DNA from 3 places in the Azospirillum baldaniorum genome. Region 3 is predicted to be linked to each of the others. Evidence: predicted binding sites of a transcription regulator. Region 3 holds the regulator's gene; each other region holds the start of a gene.
What was found. The regulator LexA, encoded in region 3, represses DNA repair genes until DNA is damaged. The targets are predictions, from matches to a motif close to ATGTTCTANTTTGGTTC.
Positions count from the first base shown of each region.

Region 1 (4,305 bases), 770 kb from region 3:
GCGATGATCGGCTTCTGCGATCTGCTGCTGCTGCGCCACAAGCCGGGCGACCAGTCCTTCAGCGACATCATGCAGATCAAGCAGAACGCCAACCGCGCGGCCAACCTCGTGCGCCAGCTCCTGGCCTTCTCACGCCAGCAGACGCTGCAGCCGCGCATCCTCAGCGTGACCGACGTGCTGGCCGAGCTTGGCAACCTGATGCGCCGGCTGATCGGCGAGAACATCGAGCTGAAGATGCTCCACGGCCGCGACATCGGCTATGTGAAGGTTGACCAGAACCAGCTGGAGCAGGTGATCATCAACCTCGTGGTCAACGCGCGCGACGCCATGGCCGGAGGCGGGCGGCTGACCATCGTCACCTCCAACCATGTGGTGGAGCAGGCGCAGCGCCGCGAGCACGAGACCATTCCGGCCGGCGACTACGTGTCCATCGAGGTGATCGACACCGGCTGCGGCATTCCCAAGGAAAATCTCCAGCGCATCTTTGAACCCTTCTTCACCACCAAGGGCGTGGGGTCGGGCACCGGGCTGGGGCTGTCCACCGTCTACGGCATCGTTCGCCAGACCGGCGGATTCGTGCTGGTCGAATCGGAGAAGGGGGAGGGGACGACCTTTACCATCCTGCTGCCCCGCCACAAGGGCGAGGCCCGCCCCGACCAGGGCGAGCCGCGCGAGCGGCGCGGCAGCGACCTGACCGGCTCCGGCACCATCATGCTGGTGGAGGACGAGGACGCCGTGCGCGTCTTCTCCGCCCGCGCGCTGCGCAACAAGGGCTATCAGGTGCTGGAGGCCAAGAACGGCGAGGCGGCGCTGCAGCAGATCGGCACGGACGGCAGCCGCATCGACCTGCTGATCACCGACGTGGTGATGCCGCAGATGGACGGGCCGACCCTGGCCCGCCATGTTCGGCAGGTGCGGCCCGACATGCGGGTGATCTTCATCTCCGGCTACGCCGAGGACCGTCTGGGCGAGATCGACGGGGTCGAGGTCGCCCACTTCCTGCCCAAGCCCTTCTCCCTGAAGCAATTGGCTTCCAAGGTGAAGGAGGTCATCCGGGACGGCAAATAGCGGCGGCCTGGGAGGCTGCGGCGCCGTCTAGCCGACGCGCCAGCCGTGATAGGCCCAGCGTTCGGTTCCCGGAACGTCGAGAGCCTCCCACCCGTGACGCCCGGCGCCGATCGGGCGGTCCGACAGGACGAGTGCGCCCTGCGCCAGGAAGGGTTCGATCAGCCCGCCGATCCACTGGCGGATGCCGTCCTCGTCGTCTTCCTGCGCGCTGCCGATGTCGGCATGGGCCAGCCGCACCGCACCGCGGAAGAGCTCGGCCGCGGCGGGCAGCGTGTCCCGGAAATCGCCGAGGAGCAGCCGGTCCTCGTCCGGGCGCAGGGCGGTGGGAACGCGCGCCCACATGTCGAAGACCAGGATGTCGCGCGGCGGGAACAGGCTGCGCAGATGGTCGTAGGTGCGGCCCTTGCCCAGACCGATCTCCATCACCAAACCAGGGGTTCCCGCAACGCAGCCGGCGGCCCAGCCGAGGGCGACGCGCTGGGTGATGAGGCGGTCGATCATGCGGTCGAGCGTCGAGTGGACGGTCGTCATGCGTGGCTTTTCGGGGTGTCGTTGGCGGAGCATCTCCTCATGAACGCAGCCGCTGGAATTCCGTTGCATCGCCCTCGGACGGTCATGGTGCCAGAGGCGAATGGTCATTGCACGGCGCCGGATCGTTCCTAACTTGCGATGAGAACATTCGCGGAACTTAGGGCTTTGCGCAGGGGAACAAAGCTGGTACATTCCCTCTCACCGAATGACCGTTGGTGAGATCGTTGGCCCTGGGGCCGCGGATGTGATCTAACAAGGGGAGACGGGCATGTCGTCCGCACAGCTTCGTTTGGTCGAGAAGGATTCCATGGATAAGCAGAAGGCCCTGGATGCCGCTCTGGCGCAGATCGAGCGCGCCTTTGGCAAGGGCTCGATCATGAAGCTCGGCGCCCGCGAGAACACGGTCGAGACGGAGGTCGTTTCCACCGGCTCTCTCGGCCTCGATATCGCGCTGGGCATCGGCGGCCTGCCGCGCGGCCGCATCATCGAGATTTACGGGCCGGAAAGCTCGGGCAAGACGACGCTGGCGCTGCACGCCATTGCCCAGGCCCAGAAGGGCGGTGGCACCTGCGCCTTCGTGGACGCGGAGCACGCTCTGGACCCGTCCTACGCCCGCAAGCTGGGCGTGAATGTGGACGAGCTGCTGATCTCCCAGCCCGACGCCGGTGAGCAGGCGCTAGAGATCGCCGATACGCTGGTGCGCTCCGGCGCCGTCGACGTGCTGGTGGTCGACTCGGTGGCAGCCTTGGTGCCGCGCGCCGAACTGGAAGGCGAGATGGGCGACAGCCACGTCGGCCTGCACGCCCGCCTGATGAGCCAGGCGCTGCGCAAGCTGACCGGCTCCATCGCCAAGTCGAACTGCCTGGTGATCTTCATCAACCAGATCCGCCTGAAGATCGGCGTGATGTTCGGCAACCCGGAGACGACGACCGGCGGCAACGCGCTGAAGTTCTACGCCTCCGTCCGTCTGGACATCCGCCGCATCGGCGCGATCAAGGACCGCGAGACGGTAGTGGGCAACCAGACCCGCGTGAAGGTGGTGAAGAACAAGATGGCACCGCCGTTCCGCGTGGTCGAGTTCGACATCATGTACGGCGAGGGCGTGTCGAAGGTGGGCGAGCTTCTCGACCTCGGCATCCAGGCCGGCGTGGTGGAGAAGTCGGGCGCTTGGTTCAGCTACGACGGCACCCGCATCGGCCAGGGCCGCGAGAACGCCAAGAACTACCTGCGCAACAACCCGGCCACGGCCGACGCCATCGAGGCGAAGATCCGCGGCAACGCCGGCCTCGTCGCCGACGCCATGATGGGCACCCCGGAGGCCGACGGCGAGGCCGCCACACCGGAGTGATCCCGGACGGCAAGCCGGTTTCTCTGCGTGAAAGCCCCTCTCCGGTTTGCCGGGGAGGGGCTTTCGCCGTCTTGCCGGGCGGCTGGAAAGACCTTACATTCAGGCTGGGCGGACGGGTGTTCCAGCACCCGTCCGCCGGCCCGGTCCTAGCGGTTCAGGATCTCAAGCAGCAGCTTGAGCGCCCGCAACAGCAGGATCAGGAGTTCGAGGATCTTTCTCATCCGTCGAGCCTCCTTGCTGGCGGCGGGGCGGTGGCCGATTCCACCGCCCGTCCGCGCCGACGATCATGCAAATGTGTGGCGCTCCGTCCACGCGGCCTGTCGCCGCGCAGGGGAGTGGCGGGCACTCGGTGGACAGCCACCGCAAGTCACGTTAAAAGCACGGTTCGGCCGCGAACAAGGCCGCGCCGCCGATTGTAGCCGACCGTAGCCGGAGCCTGGACAGCTTATGAAGACCGCCAACGACATCCGCCGCACGTTCCTGGACTTTTTCGCGAAGAACGGCCACCAGATCGTGGAGTCGTCGCCGCTGGTTCCGCGCAACGACCCGACGCTGATGTTCACGAACGCCGGCATGGTGCAGTTCAAGAACGTCTTCACCGGGGCGGAGCAGCGGCCCTATTCGCGCGCCACCACCTCGCAGAAGTGCGTGCGCGCGGGCGGCAAGCACAACGACCTGGACAACGTCGGCTACACGGCGCGGCACCACACCTTCTTCGAGATGCTGGGCAACTTCTCGTTCGGCGACTATTTCAAGGACGACGCGATCGCCTTCGCCTGGAATCTCGTGACGAAGGAGTTCGGGTTGCCGGCGGACAAGCTGCTGGTCACCGTCCACAGCTCCGACGAGGACGCGGCGGGCATCTGGCGCAAGGTCGCCGGCCTGTCGGACGACCGCATCATCCGCATCCCGACCGATGACAATTTCTGGCGCATGGGCGACACCGGCCCCTGCGGCCCCTGCTCGGAGATCTTCTTCGACCACGGCCCGCACATCGCCGGTGGTCCTCCGGGCTCGCCCGACCAGGACGGCGACCGCTTCATCGAGATCTGGAACCTCGTGTTCATGCAGTATGAGCAGCGCGGTCCCGACGACCTGATCGCCCTACCGAAGCCGTCGATCGACACCGGCATGGGGCTGGAGCGTCTGGCCGCCGTGCTCCAGGGCAAGCACGACAACTACGACATCGACCTGATGCGGGCGCTGATCGTGGCCTCCGCCGAGGCGACGAAGACCGCGCCGGACGGCCCGCACGCCGTCTCGCACCGCGTCATCGCCGACCATCTGCGCTCCTGCTGCTTCCTGATCGCCGACGGCGTGCTGCCGTCGAACGAGGGCCGCGGCTACGTGCTGCGCCG
Region 1 is NZ_CP022253.1:1,300,131-1,304,435, forward strand. Features, by position in the region: gene Sp245p_RS06105 (hybrid sensor histidine kinase/response regulator) at 1-1,068, shown strand, start outside; gene Sp245p_RS06110 (class I SAM-dependent methyltransferase) at 1,096-1,599, opposite strand; gene recA (recombinase RecA) at 1,868-2,947, shown strand; gene alaS (alanine--tRNA ligase) at 3,395-4,305, shown strand, end outside.
Region 1: the regulator LexA is predicted to act here: its motif matches at 1,775-1,791, upstream of recA (recombinase RecA).

Region 2 (4,305 bases), 780 kb from region 3:
GCAGGAACCACAGCGCCGCCACGCCGGGCCGGTACAGCCCCTGCCGATAGACCCAGAAGCGGTGGCCGGCCTCGTCCTCGACGCGGTAATAGTCGCGGGGCTCGCCGTCGCGCCGCCACCATTCGGCCTCGATCCGCTCCGGCCCGTCGGCACGGCGGATGCGATGCTGGACGCCGCGCCAGAGGAACATCGCCGGCGGGTCGTCGGGGACCAGGGCCATGGCCTCGATGGGCTCCGGCGGGGCGAGCAGCCGCACCGGGCGGGGGCGGTCGGTCGGCCACAGCGCACCGCCGGAGGCCTCCGAGAAGGCCGAGGCGGGGGCCACGCTGCGCTCCGGCAGCCAGCTTTGCCGCGGGACCAGCCGCAGCACCGCCCGCTCCCCCAGCCGGTTGCCCAGCCGGTCCATCAGCTCGCCCAGTTCCGGCTGCCCGTCCGCACCACCATCCAGCGCGGCCTGTGCGGCGGCGAGCGGGCCGGCCTCGGTGGCCGACAGCACCATCAGCTCCAGACCGGGGCCGGGTTCCACGCGGTCGAGTTTCTGGGCGAACAGCCGCATCAGCGCGTCCGGGCGGCGCACCGGGTGGCCGGTGCCGATAACCAGCGTCTGGGGTGTGTCCTCCAACCGGCGGTCCACCCGGTGCAACTCCAGCCGCAGCCGGCGGGCGCCCTCGCCGGTGTTCTCCAGCCCGGCGCAGAGGGCGGTCAGCAGGCGGCGCAGCGCCTCGGCGATGGCCTCGGCGGTGGTGATCGGCTCGGGCAGGGCGAGGCGGACGCTGTGCGGCGGCACCGGCAAGCGGGGGGAGAGCGGCTCGTCCAGCCGCCCATAGGCTTGGTCGAGCCGTCGCAACAGCTCCGGCCCGAAGCGGGCGGCCAGCGTGGCGCGGGGGAGGGCATGCAGATCCCCGATCCGCCGCAGCCCCACCGCGGCCAGACCGTCCACCGTGGCGGCGGGCAGACGCAGCGCGGCGACGGGGAGGGGGGAGAGATCGGGGAGCGCTTTGCCCCCACCCTCCCGCTTCGCGGGTCCCCCCCTCCCCCGCTGCGCAGGGGAGGGCCAGATTCCCTCCCCCGTCCAGCGGGGGAGGGTTAGGGTGGGGGCACCCCCGCCGAACCGCGCCAGCGCCCAGGCCGCCGCGGGCGTGTCCGCCACCGCCAGCCGCGACTCGAAGCCCGCCGCGGTCAGGCGGGCGGTCAGGTCGGCGGCCATGGCCTCCTCCCCGCCGAACAGGTGGGCGCAACCGGTGATGTCCAGCGCCACCCCGTCGGGGCCGTCCGGGGCGGTCCAGGGGGTGTAGCGCGTGCACCAGCCGGCGATCCGCTCCAGCAGGCGGGCGTCCGACTCGGGCTCGGCGTCGAAGACGGCCAGGGCGGGCTCGATGGCGCGGGCGTCGGCCAGACTCATGCCGGGATGCACCCCGGCCTCCGCCGCGGCGCGGTTGACGGCGGCCACGCCCAGCCGCCCGCGCTCGGCCAGGATGGCGGCCAGGGGATGGTCGCGCCGCTCCGGATGGCGGCGGCTGTGGGCGTCGGTGGGCAGCCGCGGCAGCCACAGGGACAGGATGCGCCGCGCCGTCCGTTCAGCACCCCCTTTCCCCATGCCACCCTCCCTGCACCGCTCGTTTCGTCAATCGTTTCAACTCGAACAAAACAAGAACATTCTAGCGGCAAAAGCCGGCGGTTGGGAGTCCCCTTATGGCCTCACCAAGAAGGGGGAGATCGCCGGGAGGGCCTTGTCCCGTCTCCGCGGGACACGACATGGTTGGTATGACACCGATCCGCCCCACCGCCGTGTTCCTGCCCGTCGCCGTGGCGCTCGCCGCCCTTGCGCTGGGGGCCTGCGCGCCGGATGTGCACGACGAGATGCCGGGACGGGCCCAGGCGGCCCCGCCGGTGTCCGCGCAAGGCGGCGGGCTGAAGACGCTGCGCCAGATTCAGGCGGAGGAGAATGCCCGCCCGACTCCCGCACCGCGGCCGGAGCCTGCACCCGCTCCGCCGCAAAAGCTCTCCGACGCCTCGCAAACGCCCAACCAGCCGCCGCCGGTGCGTCGCCGCGGCAGTTCGTCCCCGCCGCCGCCGCCCATCGACCAGCCGGCCACCCCCGCCCTGCCGGAGCCGGGCTCCACCCAGGGGCTGACCGACCGCGCCAAGCGCGACCTGATGAGTCCGGAGGTCGACCGGTTGCGCACCGAGGACGCCATGGGCCGGCTCGACCCGTTGCAGCAGCGCGACCTGCTCCGCAAGCAGCAGGACCTCCGTCAGTACGGCCCTGGCCCCCTGGGTTACTGATCTTCCGGTTCTTGAAGCCCGCCACCCTGGTCACTTGACCCCACCCCGCGCAGCGGCCATACCGGCCCGGTGCTGCGCAGAGACGTTGGGGAAAAGGGGTAGGGGATGGTGGCGATCCGGTCGGTTCTTCTGGCGCTCGCATTGATCGGCGCCGGTGCCGCGCCCGCGCTGGCGCGGATGACGGTGACCGGGCCGTTCGGCACCGGCCTGACCGAACCGGTGTGGGTGCTGCAGCATCTGCTGGGCTTCCTCGCCATCGGGCTGTGGAGCGGGCAGAACGGCGGCCCTTCCGTCTGGCAGCTTCCGGTGGCGGCGCTGACCGCGGTGCTGGCCGCCGGGCTGGCCGCGCAGATCGGCATTCGCCTCCCCTACGCCGCGGAAGGCCTGTCGGCGTCGTTGATCCTGATGGGCGGACTGGTCGCCTTCGGGCTGAAGGTGCCGCTGGCGCTGGGGGTGCTGACGGTCGCCGCGGCGGGGGCTTTCCACGGCTATGTGCATATGGGCGGGCCGCTGTTCTGGGCCGGGCTGTCGTCTGGCGTGCTGCTGGTCATCGGCGCCGGGCTGGGCCTGTCGGTGGCGGTGGGGCAGGCGGCGTCGGGCCGGGTCGTGCAAATGTGTGGCGGCGCGGTAGCACTCGCCGGGGTTCTTGATCTGGCGGGCGTCTTTTAAGGCCCCGACGCCTTGAAAAAGCCGGGCTGCGGGTATTCTTGTAAGAGCGTGTCCAACACACGCCGCCGATGGCCCATGCCGCCGGAACGGCTGGCCAGCAGGAAAGGTGGACCCGCCGGTGCCGCGCGCAGGAGCCAACCCCCGCCTTTCCGACGCCCGCCTTTCCCCCCAGGGCCTTCCCAGCCGCCGCCATGTGTTGGCCGGCATCGCCGGGGGCGCTCTCCTGGGCCTGCTGCCGCGGGGTGCCGTGGCGCAGGACATCCGCTATTTCCGGATCGGCACGGGCACCACGTCGGGCACCTATTTCCCGATCGGCGGGCTGATCGCCAACGCCATCTCCAACCCGCCCGGCTCCCGCCCCTGCGACCGCGGGGGAAGCTGCGGCGTGCCGGGGCTGATCGCGGTGGCCCAGGCCACGCTCGGCTCGGTGGAGAACATCGAGCTGTTGCGCTCGGGGGCGGTCGAGGCCGGGATGTCCCAAGCCGACATCGCCTATTGGGCCTACACCGGCTCCGGCATCTTCCACGGCAAGGCGCCCTTCGAAGGGCTGCGCTCCATCGGTATGCTCTACGCGGAGGCGATCCAGCTCGTCGTGCGCGCCGACAGCGACCTGCACGGCGTGGCCGACCTCAAGGGCAAGGCCGTCTCGCTGGGCGAGGAGGGCTCCGGCGTGCTGGTGGAGGCGCGGGCGATCCTCGACGCCTTCGGCGTGAAGGAGGCGGAACTGCGGCCCCCGGCCTACCTGAAGCCCGGCACCGCGGCGGACCGGCTGGCCAAGAAGGAGCTGGACGCCTTCTTCATGGTCGGCGGTTTTCCGGTTGCGGCGGTCACCGACGTGGCGAACCGCGAGCCGATCCGCCTGATCCCGCTCGACGGCGACATGGCCGACCGGCTGCGCATCCGCCAGCGCTTCTACATGGACCAGACCATCCCCGCCGACACCTACCCCGGCGTGCCGGAGATCCACACGCTGGGGGTGGGGGCGGAGTTGCTGGTCCGCGCCGACCGCGACCCCGCCCTGATCCACGGCGTCACCAAGGCGCTGTGGCACGAGAACACCCGCCGCCTGCTGATCGAGGGCCACCCCAAGGGGCGCAGCTTCGACGCCACCAAGGCGGTCGCAAACGTCTCCGTCCCGCTGCATCCGGGCGCCGAGCGCTACTACCGCGAGGTCGGGCTGATCGGCAACGCCGCCAACGAGCCGACGGGCGGGGCGACGCCCTGATGTCGTCCTATTGCGGGTCCCGTTCGTCGGCGTAGAGGTCCCACGGCTCCGCCTTGGCGGCGTCCACCCACTCCACCATGGCCGGCAGATCCATCACCGCCCGCGCGTAGTCGCCGCACAGCCCG
Region 2 is NZ_CP022253.1:2,846,648-2,850,952, reverse strand. Features, by position in the region: gene Sp245p_RS13460 (Y-family DNA polymerase) at 1-1,597, opposite strand, end outside; gene Sp245p_RS13455 (hypothetical protein) at 1,756-2,286, shown strand; gene Sp245p_RS13450 (HupE/UreJ family protein) at 2,392-2,955, shown strand; gene Sp245p_RS13445 (TAXI family TRAP transporter solute-binding subunit) at 3,074-4,180, shown strand; gene Sp245p_RS13440 (glutathione S-transferase family protein) at 4,188-4,305, opposite strand, start outside.
Region 2: the regulator LexA is predicted to act here: its motif matches at 1,641-1,657, upstream of Sp245p_RS13460 (Y-family DNA polymerase).

Region 3 (4,305 bases):
GGCGGCGTCAAGAAGGGCGACGTGCTGTCGGTGGCCCGGCTGGCCGGCATCATGGGGGCCAAGCGCACGCCGGACCTGATCCCGCTGTGCCACCCGCTGATGCTGACCTCGGTCAAGGTGGACCTGACCTGCGACCCCGAGCGCAACGCCGTGGACATCACCGCCACCTGCAAGCTGAGGGGCCAGACCGGGGTGGAGATGGAGGCGCTGACCGCCGTGTCGGTCGCCGCGCTCACCGTCTACGACATGTGCAAGGCGGTGGACCGCGGCATGACCATCACCGAGGTGAAGCTGCTGCACAAGGCCGGCGGCAAGAGCGGCGAATGGGGGAGCGCGGACTGATGCTGCAGGTCGGTGAAGCCCGCGCCCGCATTCTCGCCGCCTTCACCGCCCTGCCGGCGGAGACGGTGCCGCTGCCCGACGCGCTGGGGCGCGTCCTGGCGGAGCCCGCCGTCGCCCGGCTGACCCAGCCGCCCTTCGCCGCCGCGGCCATGGACGGCTGGGCCGTCCGCTCCGCCGACATCGTCCCGGCTTCGGCGGACGCGCCGGTCACCCTGCGCCGCATCGGCGAGTCCGCCGCCGGCCACGCCTTCGCCGGATCGGTTGGAGCCGGCGAGGCCGTGCGCATCTTCACCGGCGCGCCCCTGCCCGCCGGCGCCGACGCCGTGGTGATGCAGGAGGATTGCGAGGACGCCGGGGATCGCGTGCGCGTCGGGCGCGCCGTGCCCGCGGGGCGCTTCATCCGTCCCGCCGGACTGGACTTCACCGCGGGAGAGGAGTTGCTTCCCAAGGGACGGCTGCTCACCGCCCGCGACGTCGCCCTGGCCGCCGCGGCCAACCTGCCCTGGCTGCGCGTCCACCGCCGACCGCGGGTCGCCGTGCTCGCCACCGGGGACGAGATCGCCCTGCCCGGCGATCCGCTGGGACCGAGCCAGATCGTCAGTTCCAACGCGCTCGGCCTGTGCGCGCTGGTCGCCAGCCAGGGCGGGCTCGCCCACAATCTCGGCGTGGCCAAGGACGATCCGGAGCATCTCGCCGCCATGGCCGCCGGGGCGGCCGGCTGCGACCTGCTGGTGACCACGGGCGGCGCCTCGCAAGGCGAGCACGACCATGTGCGCGATGTGCTGGGCGGGCTGTCGTTGGATTTCTACCGCGTCGCCATGAAGCCCGGTAAGCCGTTGATTTTCGGGACGGCGAGCGGCGTGCCGCTGCTCGGCCTGCCCGGCAATCCGGTGTCCACCGGGGTGGCCGCCCTGCTGTTCCTGGTGCCCGTCCTTCGCCGTCTCCAGGGGTTGCCCGCCGAGAACGCCACGCTCACGGCGCGGCTTGGCGCGCCGCTGAAGGCCAACGACGACCGCACGGATTTCCTGCGCGCCACCCTGTCCACCGGGGCGGACGGCGAGCCCGTCGCCACCCCCTTCCCGCGCCAGGACAGCGCGATGATGTCCCGGCTGGCCCGGGCCGACGCCCTGATCGTCCGCGAGCCGCAGGCAACCGCCGCCGCCGTGGGCGACCGCGTGACGGTGATCCCGCTGAGCGGCGGTGTCCTGTCGCTTTAATCCGTTCCGCACGGGAAATCCATTTGGGAGTCCTGTCCGTCGATTTGCGATTGATTTCATCCGTAGGGCTTGACGGGGGTTAAGAACCAAACTAGAACAAGATGGAACGTTTTGCTTTTGTTCCATATCTAGTGCGGAACCGGCCGGGAGGCACAAATGCTCACGCGCAAGCAGCATGAATTGCTGCTTTTCATCAACGAGCGGCTCGGACAGGGCGGTGTGTCCCCTTCCTTCGACGAAATGAAGGACGCTCTCAACCTGAAGTCCAAGTCGGGCATCCACCGCCTCATCACGGGGCTGGAGGAGCGCGGCTTCATCCGCCGCCTGCCCCACCGCGCCCGCGCGCTGGAGGTGCTGCGCCTGCCGGAGGGGCTTGAGACCGCCCGCACCCGGCCGCCGCGCGCCAAGTTCCAGCCCAACGTCATCAAGGGCGACTTCAGCTTCGCGGGACGCGAGGCGAACCCGGCGTCCGAATCCGTGCAGTTGCCGCTCTACGGCCGAATCGCCGCGGGCACGCCCATCGAGGCGTTGCGCGACGGTTCCGCCTTCGTGGACATTCCCGCCGCCATGCTCGGCATGGGCGACCACTACGCGCTGGAAGTCGCCGGCGATTCCATGGTGGAGGCCGGCATCCTCGACCATGACACGGTGGTCATCCAGCGCTGCGACAGCGCGGAGAACGGCTCCATCGTCGTCGCCCTGGTCGACGACGCCGAGGTCACGCTGAAGCGCCTGCGCCGCAAGGGCAACACCGTGGCGCTCGAACCGGCCAACGCCGCCTACGAGACCCGCATCTTCGGCGCCGACCGCGTTCGGGTGCAGGGTCGCCTCGTCGGTCTGGTGCGGAAGTACTGACGGCAGGACGCGCCGGGGCGGCGGTTCAGCGCCCCCCGGTCTTTCCATCGGACAGCGTTCCGCCCATCGTCCTTCCTCCCATCGTCCACGGGCGGTCGCCGCGTTGCCCCCGGACGGTTTCCACCCGGATGCCCTTGTCCGACAGGGTGAGCGTGTGCGCGCCCTCCCGCCGCAGTTGCCAACGGTCGATGACCAGCGGCGCCCGGCACCCGCGCGACGGGGTCGCGATCACCACCGCGTCGGCCACCGCGCAATCCTCAGTCAAGGCGTCCGGCTGGCGCAGCAGCGCCACTGTCTTCCCCTGCGCGCGGTAAAGGCATCCCAGAGCGTCGCAGCGCAGCCGCCCGTCCAGGCTGACCCCGACGAGTGGCCAGACATCCTGACCGGCTTTCTCCTCCGGCTTCTCCATGCCGTCGCGCCGCCTCCACGTGTTGGCGGCCCGCCCGTCGCTGGCGGTGGACAGGCTGAGAATCCCCTCCGCGCCGCGCACGGCCATCAGTTTTCCGTCCTCCGACACCAGAATGTCGGGCCGCAGCGCGGCGGCCGGGGCGACCAGCCCGCCGGCCAGGGCCACCAGCCCCAGCCAGCGCCAGCGTCCCGTCCAGATGGCCAGCCACAGCCCGCCCAGCGTGACCGCCGCGATGGCGGCGTCCGGCATGGCCGGCAGGAACGCCGTCGCTCCGGGCAGTGCCGCGGTCCGCTCCGCCGTTTCAATGACCAGCCGAACGCCCCAACTCATCGCCGTGACCGCCGGCCCCTCCAGCCCGAAGGGCAGCAGCAGGTAGGAGAGCAGGCTGAAGGGCATGATCCACACCGTCGTAATGGGGATCGCCACCATGTTGGAGAGCACGCCGTAAAAGGCGACCTGCTGGAAATGGTAGAGCCCGTAGGGCGTCGTCGCGACCGTCGCCACCACGCTGGAAAAGGCGATGCCGCCCAGCGCCATGACGCCCTTGCCGAGCCAGCCCATCTCGCGCCGCCGACTCACCGCCCAGGGCGTGAACCGTTCGAAGGCGGCGATCAGGGCGACGACCGCCGCGAAGGACATCTGGAAGCTGGGCCCCAGCATCCCCTCCGGGTCGTAGAGGACGGTGACGATGCCCGCGAAGGCGACCAGCCGCATGCTGATCGGCGACCGGTCGGCGACGACCGCGCCCATGACGAGGCCGGTCATCAGCACGGACCGAAGCGTCGGCAGGGGCGCCCCCACCAGAAGCGTGTAGAGGATGGCCGACAGGATGCCGGCCAGCGCCGCGATCTTCTTGATCGGCCAGCGCAGCGCCACCCAGGGAACCAGGGCCAGAAGCGCCCGCACCACCCAGAAGACGATGCCCGCGGCGATGCCCACGTGGAGGCCGGAGATGGACAGAAGGTGGGCCAGACCGCTGTCGCGGAAGGCGTCCATCATCGGTTCGGGAATCGCCGCCGCGTCGCCGTTCAGCAAGGCGGCGGTGACGCTGGCCTCCGCGGAATCGCTCACGACGGCGCGCACCCGCTCGGCGATGGCGGCGCGCGCCCGCTCGAAGGCCACGGTCACCCGGCGCCAGCCACTGGGCGGCGGCGCCTCCTGCGCGACGGGGGCGCCGATGACGAAGCCGACCGCGCCGAAGCCTTCGAAATAGGCCCGCCGCTGCAGGTCGAAGGCTCCCGGCTCCGCCGGGGCGGCCGGCGGGTGGAGCATGGCGCGCAGCCGGACCACCGTCCCGGCCTCCGGCGGTGCCACCTTGGCCGGCAGATGCAGGCGGACCCGCTCCGGCGTCGCCTCCGGGGCCAGCCGCTCCACCGTCGGTTCACCGATCATCAGCCGCGTGCCGGTGGGCTGCCGCTCAACCGCCAGCACCCGCCCGGTGACCTGCACCGGCCCAAGCTCGCGCGTCAGCATCGGCGCCAT
Region 3 is NZ_CP022253.1:2,067,360-2,071,664, forward strand. Features, by position in the region: gene moaC (cyclic pyranopterin monophosphate synthase MoaC) at 1-342, shown strand, start outside; gene Sp245p_RS09790 (molybdopterin molybdotransferase MoeA) at 342-1,559, shown strand; gene lexA (transcriptional repressor LexA) at 1,716-2,414, shown strand; gene Sp245p_RS09800 (ComEC/Rec2 family competence protein) at 2,440-4,305, opposite strand, start outside.